One region of the Lysinibacillus sp. UBA5994 genome, then DNA from elsewhere that is predicted to be linked to it. Evidence: riboswitches for the same ligand, from Rfam matches in the RefSeq annotation. Region 1 holds a riboswitch; each other region holds the start of a gene.
What was found. A riboswitch is a leader RNA that binds a small molecule or an ion and turns the genes downstream of it on or off. The one in region 1 is predicted to bind thiamine pyrophosphate.
Positions count from the first base shown of each region.

Region 2: linked by a shared signal. The riboswitch ahead of thiM (hydroxyethylthiazole kinase) and the one ahead of thiC (phosphomethylpyrimidine synthase ThiC) in region 1 are both predicted to bind thiamine pyrophosphate.
Region 3: linked by a shared signal. The riboswitch ahead of B3D98_RS08310 (ABC transporter substrate-binding protein) and the one ahead of thiC (phosphomethylpyrimidine synthase ThiC) in region 1 are both predicted to bind thiamine pyrophosphate.

Region 1 covers NZ_DJAU01000051.1:15,172-17,445, forward strand. The annotation lists gene thiC (phosphomethylpyrimidine synthase ThiC) at 1-885, opposite strand, end outside; TPP riboswitch at 1,026-1,140, opposite strand; gene B3D98_RS15550 (AEC family transporter) at 1,201-2,130, opposite strand; gene B3D98_RS15555 (methyl-accepting chemotaxis protein) at 2,241-2,274, opposite strand, start outside.
Region 2 covers NZ_DJAU01000045.1:10,632-12,905, reverse strand. The annotation lists gene mbcS (acyl-CoA synthetase MbcS) at 1-829, opposite strand, end outside; TPP riboswitch at 1,020-1,117, shown strand; gene thiM (hydroxyethylthiazole kinase) at 1,201-1,968, shown strand; gene thiD (bifunctional hydroxymethylpyrimidine kinase/phosphomethylpyrimidine kinase) at 1,956-2,274, shown strand, end outside.
Region 3 covers NZ_DJAU01000026.1:46,377-48,650, reverse strand. The annotation lists gene B3D98_RS08320 (ABC transporter permease) at 1-210, opposite strand, end outside; gene B3D98_RS08315 (thiamine-binding protein) at 210-500, opposite strand; gene B3D98_RS08310 (ABC transporter substrate-binding protein) at 502-1,497, opposite strand; TPP riboswitch at 1,651-1,761, opposite strand; gene parC (DNA topoisomerase IV subunit A) at 1,870-2,274, opposite strand, start outside.

The DNA of each region.
Region 1 (2,274 bases):
ACCTGCATGAATGGTGAAGTAATCCACACCCTGCTCAGCTTGTTCAATGAGAGTATCACGATAAACCTCCCACGTTAAATCCTCTGCTACACCATTTACCTTTTCTAAAGCCTGATAAATTGGCACTGTTCCCACTGGCACTGCAGCATTTCGAATAATCCATTCTCTAGTTGTATGAATATGTTTACCAGTCGATAAATCCATAATATTATCTGCGCCCCATCGAGTTGCCCAGGTCATTTTCTCAACTTCTTCTGCAATGGAAGAAGATACAGCAGAATTCCCGATATTCGCATTGATCTTTACATGAAAATTACGCCCAATAATCATTGGCTCTGCCTCAGGGTGATTAATATTAGAAGGCATTATAGCACGCCCAGCTGCAATTTCTGAACGTACAAATTCAGGATCCATATTTTCACGAATCGCTACAAACTCCATTTCAGGCGTTATAATTCCCTTTCGTGCATAGTGAAGCTGTGTCACATTTTTACCTTTTTTAGCACGCAAAGGCTTTCTCGCCAACTCAGGGAAGACATTTTCTTGAATACGCGGGTCATCAACATGACGAAAGCCATTATCCTCCGGTTTAATAGAGCGTCCCTCATATGCTTCTACATCCCCTCGCTCTTGAATCCATGCATTTCGTAAGGCAGGTAAACCTTTCGTAATATCTACTTGGTAGGCTGGATCTGTATAGGGCCCACTCGTATCATATACTCGAATAGGAGCATTTTCTTCATTTCCAAAACTGCCTGTTGTCGGACTTAATGCAATTTCTCGCATAGGTACTAGAATATCTGGGCGTGTTCCTTCCACATATACTTTTTTGCTTCCTTCAAAGCTGGACATAATGGTAATATTCTTTTCACTAATTACTGACATGAGCTACTTCTCTCCCTTAAATTTATTTTGATATAAGGACCGATTCTAGCTCACCCCAACAATCCAAAAAATAAAGGCCGAATCCAAAATAATTATTTGGATCCGGCCACGAATGTAAAGGTCTATTGATTGCATACTCTGCAATAGCTTCTTAACTTTCCCACGCTGGTATGAGCCAGATCAGGTCCAAAGGGTCAAGAAACTTCGTAGCGTTTCCCTCTCAGCCTGACTCATCAGACTCCCCTAGTTAATACTATTTAGTTTGATGCTAGTGTAGCAGATAATACTAAGAGATGGAAGTTATTTTTTATCTTACTAGGTAAATAATACTTCTGCAAAATAGATCACAATGGTTACAGTTATACAGCTTACAATGGTTGAAAATAAAACAGCTTGCGCGGCTGTTGCTGATTCTACATCATATTCCAATGCTAGACTAGAACTATTGCGGGATGTTGGAAAGGCACTAGCTATAAACAGTGATTGTGCGACGACTCCATCTAATCCCAATATATAAATAATGGCCAATGCAACAGATGGTCCAATAATTAGTCGCGTAAAACAGCTGATAAAGACGGTTTTATTAAACATTGATTTCATCTCTAGTTGTGATAATTGCGCACCTAAAGTAATTAGGGCCACAGCAATAAATCCATCTGCCACATGTTCTACTGGTATTTTGATAAACTGTGGAATACCGATATCAAAATAATTCATAGCGACACCTATAATCAGCGCATGAATAATAGGCATTTTAAAGAAATCCTTGATGATTGTCATACCTGACTTTGTAGAAGAAATTAAATTGTATAAACCATATGTATACGTAGTCATATTTTGAAAGATTACGAGCATGACCTGAATGGCTACTCCAATAGGTTGCGTGGCAAATATCATTTGAGCCACTGGAATACCGTAATTACCCGAGTTAATGAGCACAACACTATTTTTAAAGACAGCTGCCTCTGTTCTAGCTAAACCTAACCCTTTTGCCATAAAGTGACTGAGTATCATTTGACTACCGATAAAGAGTACAATAAATAATCCGACCTCTCCCAGTACAGTTAATTCCACATGTGTTTCATATAAATTTACAAAAACAGCTGCTGGCATAAAGCAATATGTAATAAGCTGAGACAATGCTTTTAAATTAAAGCGAAATTTCTTTTGTAGTATAGCGCCTATTACAAGTAACACTAAAATAGGTACAACAATTTGAAAGAAAATCATTCCGAGATACATCATATCAATGTCCCCCTTCCAGCGTTAATAGTATTGTTGAATTCCTTCTAGGTCAATTTCTCCGGCTTTCACCATAAAGAAGACTGCCTCTATATTGAAGGCAGCCTTTCTTTTTAAGCAAGCTTGAATCGGTTTACAACTTCTTGT
Region 2 (2,274 bases), on a different contig from region 1:
CCATAAAACGATATTCAGTTGGTGTACAGCATAGTACATTGATTTTGAATCTCTCAAGCAATGCTAAATAAGAAGCTGCTTCAAATTTACCTTTGTAGACAAATGCAGTAGCACCACTGCCTAAAGTAGCTAGAAATGGACTCCAAATCCATTTTTGCCACCCTGGTGCTGCAGTCGCCCAAACAATATCATTTTCTTGTACACCCAACCAATGTGGTGCTGTTGTTCGTAAATGAGCATAGCCCCAACTATGCGTATGCACTGCTGCTTTTGGATTTCCTGTTGTTCCGCTTGTATAGGCTAAAAATGCATTGTCTGTGCTTTTTGTTGGGATAGGATTTATGTAGGTTGTAGGTTGATTATTCATTTTTTCAAGTATGTTCTGCCAAGGTTCATGTGCATTCCCTATGACAAATTGCAGTATGTCTTGTAAATTTCCTACTTTATCGAACTGTTCAATATAGGGTTCAAATGCAATAACTGCTTTAGCATTTGCATGATGAATTCGATACTCAATATCCTTTGTTCTTAACATCTCAGAACTTGGAATAATAGTTAAACCCGCTTTCAATGCAGCAATATACACAATATATGCTTCAACCGAACGTGGTACCATTACTAAAATGACATCACCTTTCTTTAAACCTTGCTTGGTGAATACATGTGCTGCTTGATTCGCTTTTTCCAATAAATGTGCATATGTAATACATTGGATGTCTTGGTTTTCTTCACAAATGATTAAAGCATTTTTGGCTGCATCCTGAGCATATTTTTCAATTTCCTCTACTATGTTATACCATTCTGGTGCAACTAAATCTTGTCTTTTCATGGCAATTGCCCCCTTTTGTTATGACACATTATAAAACTCTTTTTTCAGCATTTTCAATGGTTTGTGCTTAATTTCGGTAAAGTCATGACAACTATCATACCCTCCTATATGGCATCGGTCACATTTTATCTATAGGAAAACTTGCTATTGAATACATATGAAAAGTATGGTACATTTTGGTCAACTAAAAGCAAGATTGCAGGGGGACTCGTAAGAGTTGAGAAGGTAAAACCTGACCCTTTGAACCTGTTAGTTAATACTGACGTAGGGAGCAATAAACATCGTTTTCAGATGAAAGGCTCTTTTCGTGCATTTTTACACAAAAAGAGCCTTTTTTGCATGCTTACGTCCATCCCTAAAGGAGGACTACAATGATTTTTCAAACAATTCGTCAACAGCAACCACTTATCCATTGTATTACCAATTATGTAGTGGCAAATTTTCAAGCAAATGGTTTATTAGCGATAGGTGCTTCACCAGTAATGGCCGATGACTACCAAGAGGTAGAGGAGATGGTGGCCATTGCTCAAGCATTATTAATTAATATTGGAACACTTAATGATCGCACAAAAAGTGCCATGTTATTAGCAGGTGAAAAAGCCAATAAACTTGGTATTCCTGTTATTTTAGATCCTGTCGGAGTTGGAGCCACAACTTATCGTAAGGAAACCGTAAGATACTTACTGGAAAACATACACTTTGCCGTGATTCGCTGTAATCTCGGCGAGCTAGCAGCAATAGTTGGTGTAAATTGGCAACAAAAAGGTGTCGATAGTGGTCATGGCACTATCGCTATGGAATTAGAAGCCACATCATTGGCTCAACGCTATCAATGCATTGTTATTGTCACAGGAGAACGCGATTTTATAACTGATGGCAAGCATAGCCAATGGATCGCTGGTGGTCATCCACAAATGACGGAAGTAACGGGTACAGGTTGTTTACTTAGCGCAATTTGTGGCGCAGCCTATAGTGTAAGCCATAATCCTTACCAACAATTAACGGAAACACTTACTTACTATAAAAAAGCAGGTGTACTGGCATCCGCATTTACTGCAGACATTGGTGATTTTCAAATAGCCTTACTCAATGCTATACATCGCTTATCAAAGGATGGTGCAGCTTCATGCATATTGTAACAACAATCGCTGGCTCAGATAGTGGTGGTGGCGCGGGTATACAGGCTGATTTAAAAACATTTCAGGAATTAGAAGTGTTTGGTACTTCTGTTATTACTGCTCTAACTGCTCAAAATACTTTGGGTGTAACAGGTGTTTACCCTATTGACGTTTCCTTTATAAAAAAACAATTCGAGGCCTTAGTAGAAGATTTTCCAATCGCTGCGATTAAAACAGGAATGCTTTATTCCTCAGAAATTATCAAAGCAATTGCACACAAGATCAGGGAGCTAAACATTCCACTGATTGTTGATCCGGTGATGATTG
Region 3 (2,274 bases), on a different contig from region 1:
GCCAATGGCCAATCCTAGTAGAGCTAATTGTACCGTAGCGAATGCATGTGGTAGAAAGGTTTGATACGACTGGATGGCTTCCGACAAAATACTACTTGGTGCGGGTACTAACCAATGAGGAACTTCAGCAAACCGCACGATTAGTTCCCATATGAACAAGAGGAAGGCGATAAAAATTATCGTCCTTCCCTTCTGTAATGCACGTTTCATTACTGATATTTCTCCGTTAATGTATCCATCGTAATACCCGTTGGCTGATATAAAATTTTCACTTGTGTAATGACATTAATGGCACCAAGTTCGATCATCTTCTCATTCATTTTTTCAATGATTTGGAGCAATGTTGAAAGCTCACCCTCCATCGTTGTTTCCAATGGATGTACCTCATATTTCACCCCAGAAGCATCGATCACCGCAATTGCTGCATCGACATATGGTATAACATCTTCATATTTCTCTGTCTTCGGAATGATTTGTACACTGATTAATGAATTTGCCATCTTATTTGGCCTCCTTTTTAGGTAAGAAATCATTAGTAAAGGCTTTTTTCGCATCAAATTCGCCCTCTAGTACTTGATTGCTAGACATCCATTTCGCGTAATTTTCCCACACAGAAAGCTTTTGCTCTCCCCATTGCTTGGCATCATCCTGATATTTATCAGCCAGCCATTCCTGACTTTTATGCACTAATGCTTTATCTAAATCAGGTGCCGCTTCGATTAAAATATCAGCCGCTTCACTTGGGTTTTCAATTGCGTATTCATAGCCCTTCGATGCAGCTGCCACAAAGGCTTTGACTACATCCGGGTTGTCCTGTATCATTTTTTCATTTGTAGCTAAAACTGGCGTATAATAATCCAATTGATCACTATAATCTGTAAGATATAGCATATTAATCTTTTCCCCACGCAGCTCAGCCTCAATCCCAGTCCATGCATAATAAATCCAAGCAAAATCTATATCTTTTTCCATCATTGTAAAGAAATCTAAATCCCCTGCATTGACGATATCTAGCTTATTAATATCTGCCTTTTCTTTTTGCATGAGTGATTGTAAAACGGCTTGCTCTAATGGTGCGCCCCAACCACCATAGGTTTTACCTTCAAAATCCTTTGGCGATGTAATGCCCTTTGAAGCAATAGAAGCAAAGCCAGATGTATTATGCTGTATAATTGCTGCGATGGAGACCAGCGGCACATCCTGGACTCGTGCCTGTGTTATGCCTTCCTGATAGCTCACGCCAAAATCCGCCTTTCCAGAAGCAACAAGCTGATCTGCGCCCGCCTCACCAGGCATAATAATATCAACATCTAAACCCTGTTCCTCAAAATAACCGAGTTTTTTGGCAACATATAGTCCTGTATGATTTGTATTCGGCGTCCAATCCAGTACCACAGACACCTTTTTCAGCTTGTCTGCAGCCTGCTTGTCATCCTTGTCACTACAGCCTACTAATGTCAATAGTGCTGCCAATAAAATAAAAAACCATTTTTTCATGCGAAAGCCTCCCAGTTTGTAATATGAAAGTGTTCATGAATGAATGTTGTCACCAGAAGAAAGCGTATACAATGTTGGCAAGCTGTTGCTTGAAAACATAAAAAAACGCCTAGGATTCCTCCCAGACGTATTGCAATCAATCTTCAAAACTTTGCTTTTTGAATAGATGTTCCCTACGCTGGTACGAGCCAAATCAGGTTCAAAGGGTCAGCGTCTACCGGACACAATCTCAGCTAGCAATTACTAGCCCCCCTACATTCTTTCGCTATGAACTTTTCGATGATTATTATACCCATAGTTTCACTTAAATGACAAGGTGCTATTTTTGAATAGAGCTTAAAGCCCAGCGCTCCTAAGAGGCTGGGCATGCTTTTAGCTTGGTTTCTGTTCTTTTTTGGCTGTTACAACATGAGAAATTGCTCCATCTGTTGCAATATCCACTTTAAATGAACCATTGGAATGGCGATCCGCACGAGACAATGCTTGTACGTCAATCATCTCTTGAACACCTTTTTCAGTTTCAATCACAACCTGCTCCTCGTCTGTTGCTTGAACAACTGCCACAATTCGGTGAGGGTTTGCTTTTAACTCTGTTAATACTTTTAGTCCACGTTTTGCACGACTCGCTACTTCAACTTCAGCGACATTCATTTTCTTTACGGCCCCACGCTGTGTCACAATCACTACATAGTGGGTAACATCAGGCTGTAACACATTGACTCCAACTAAGGCTTCTCCATCTTTTAGTGTGATCCCTTTCACACCGCCTGTTTTCAC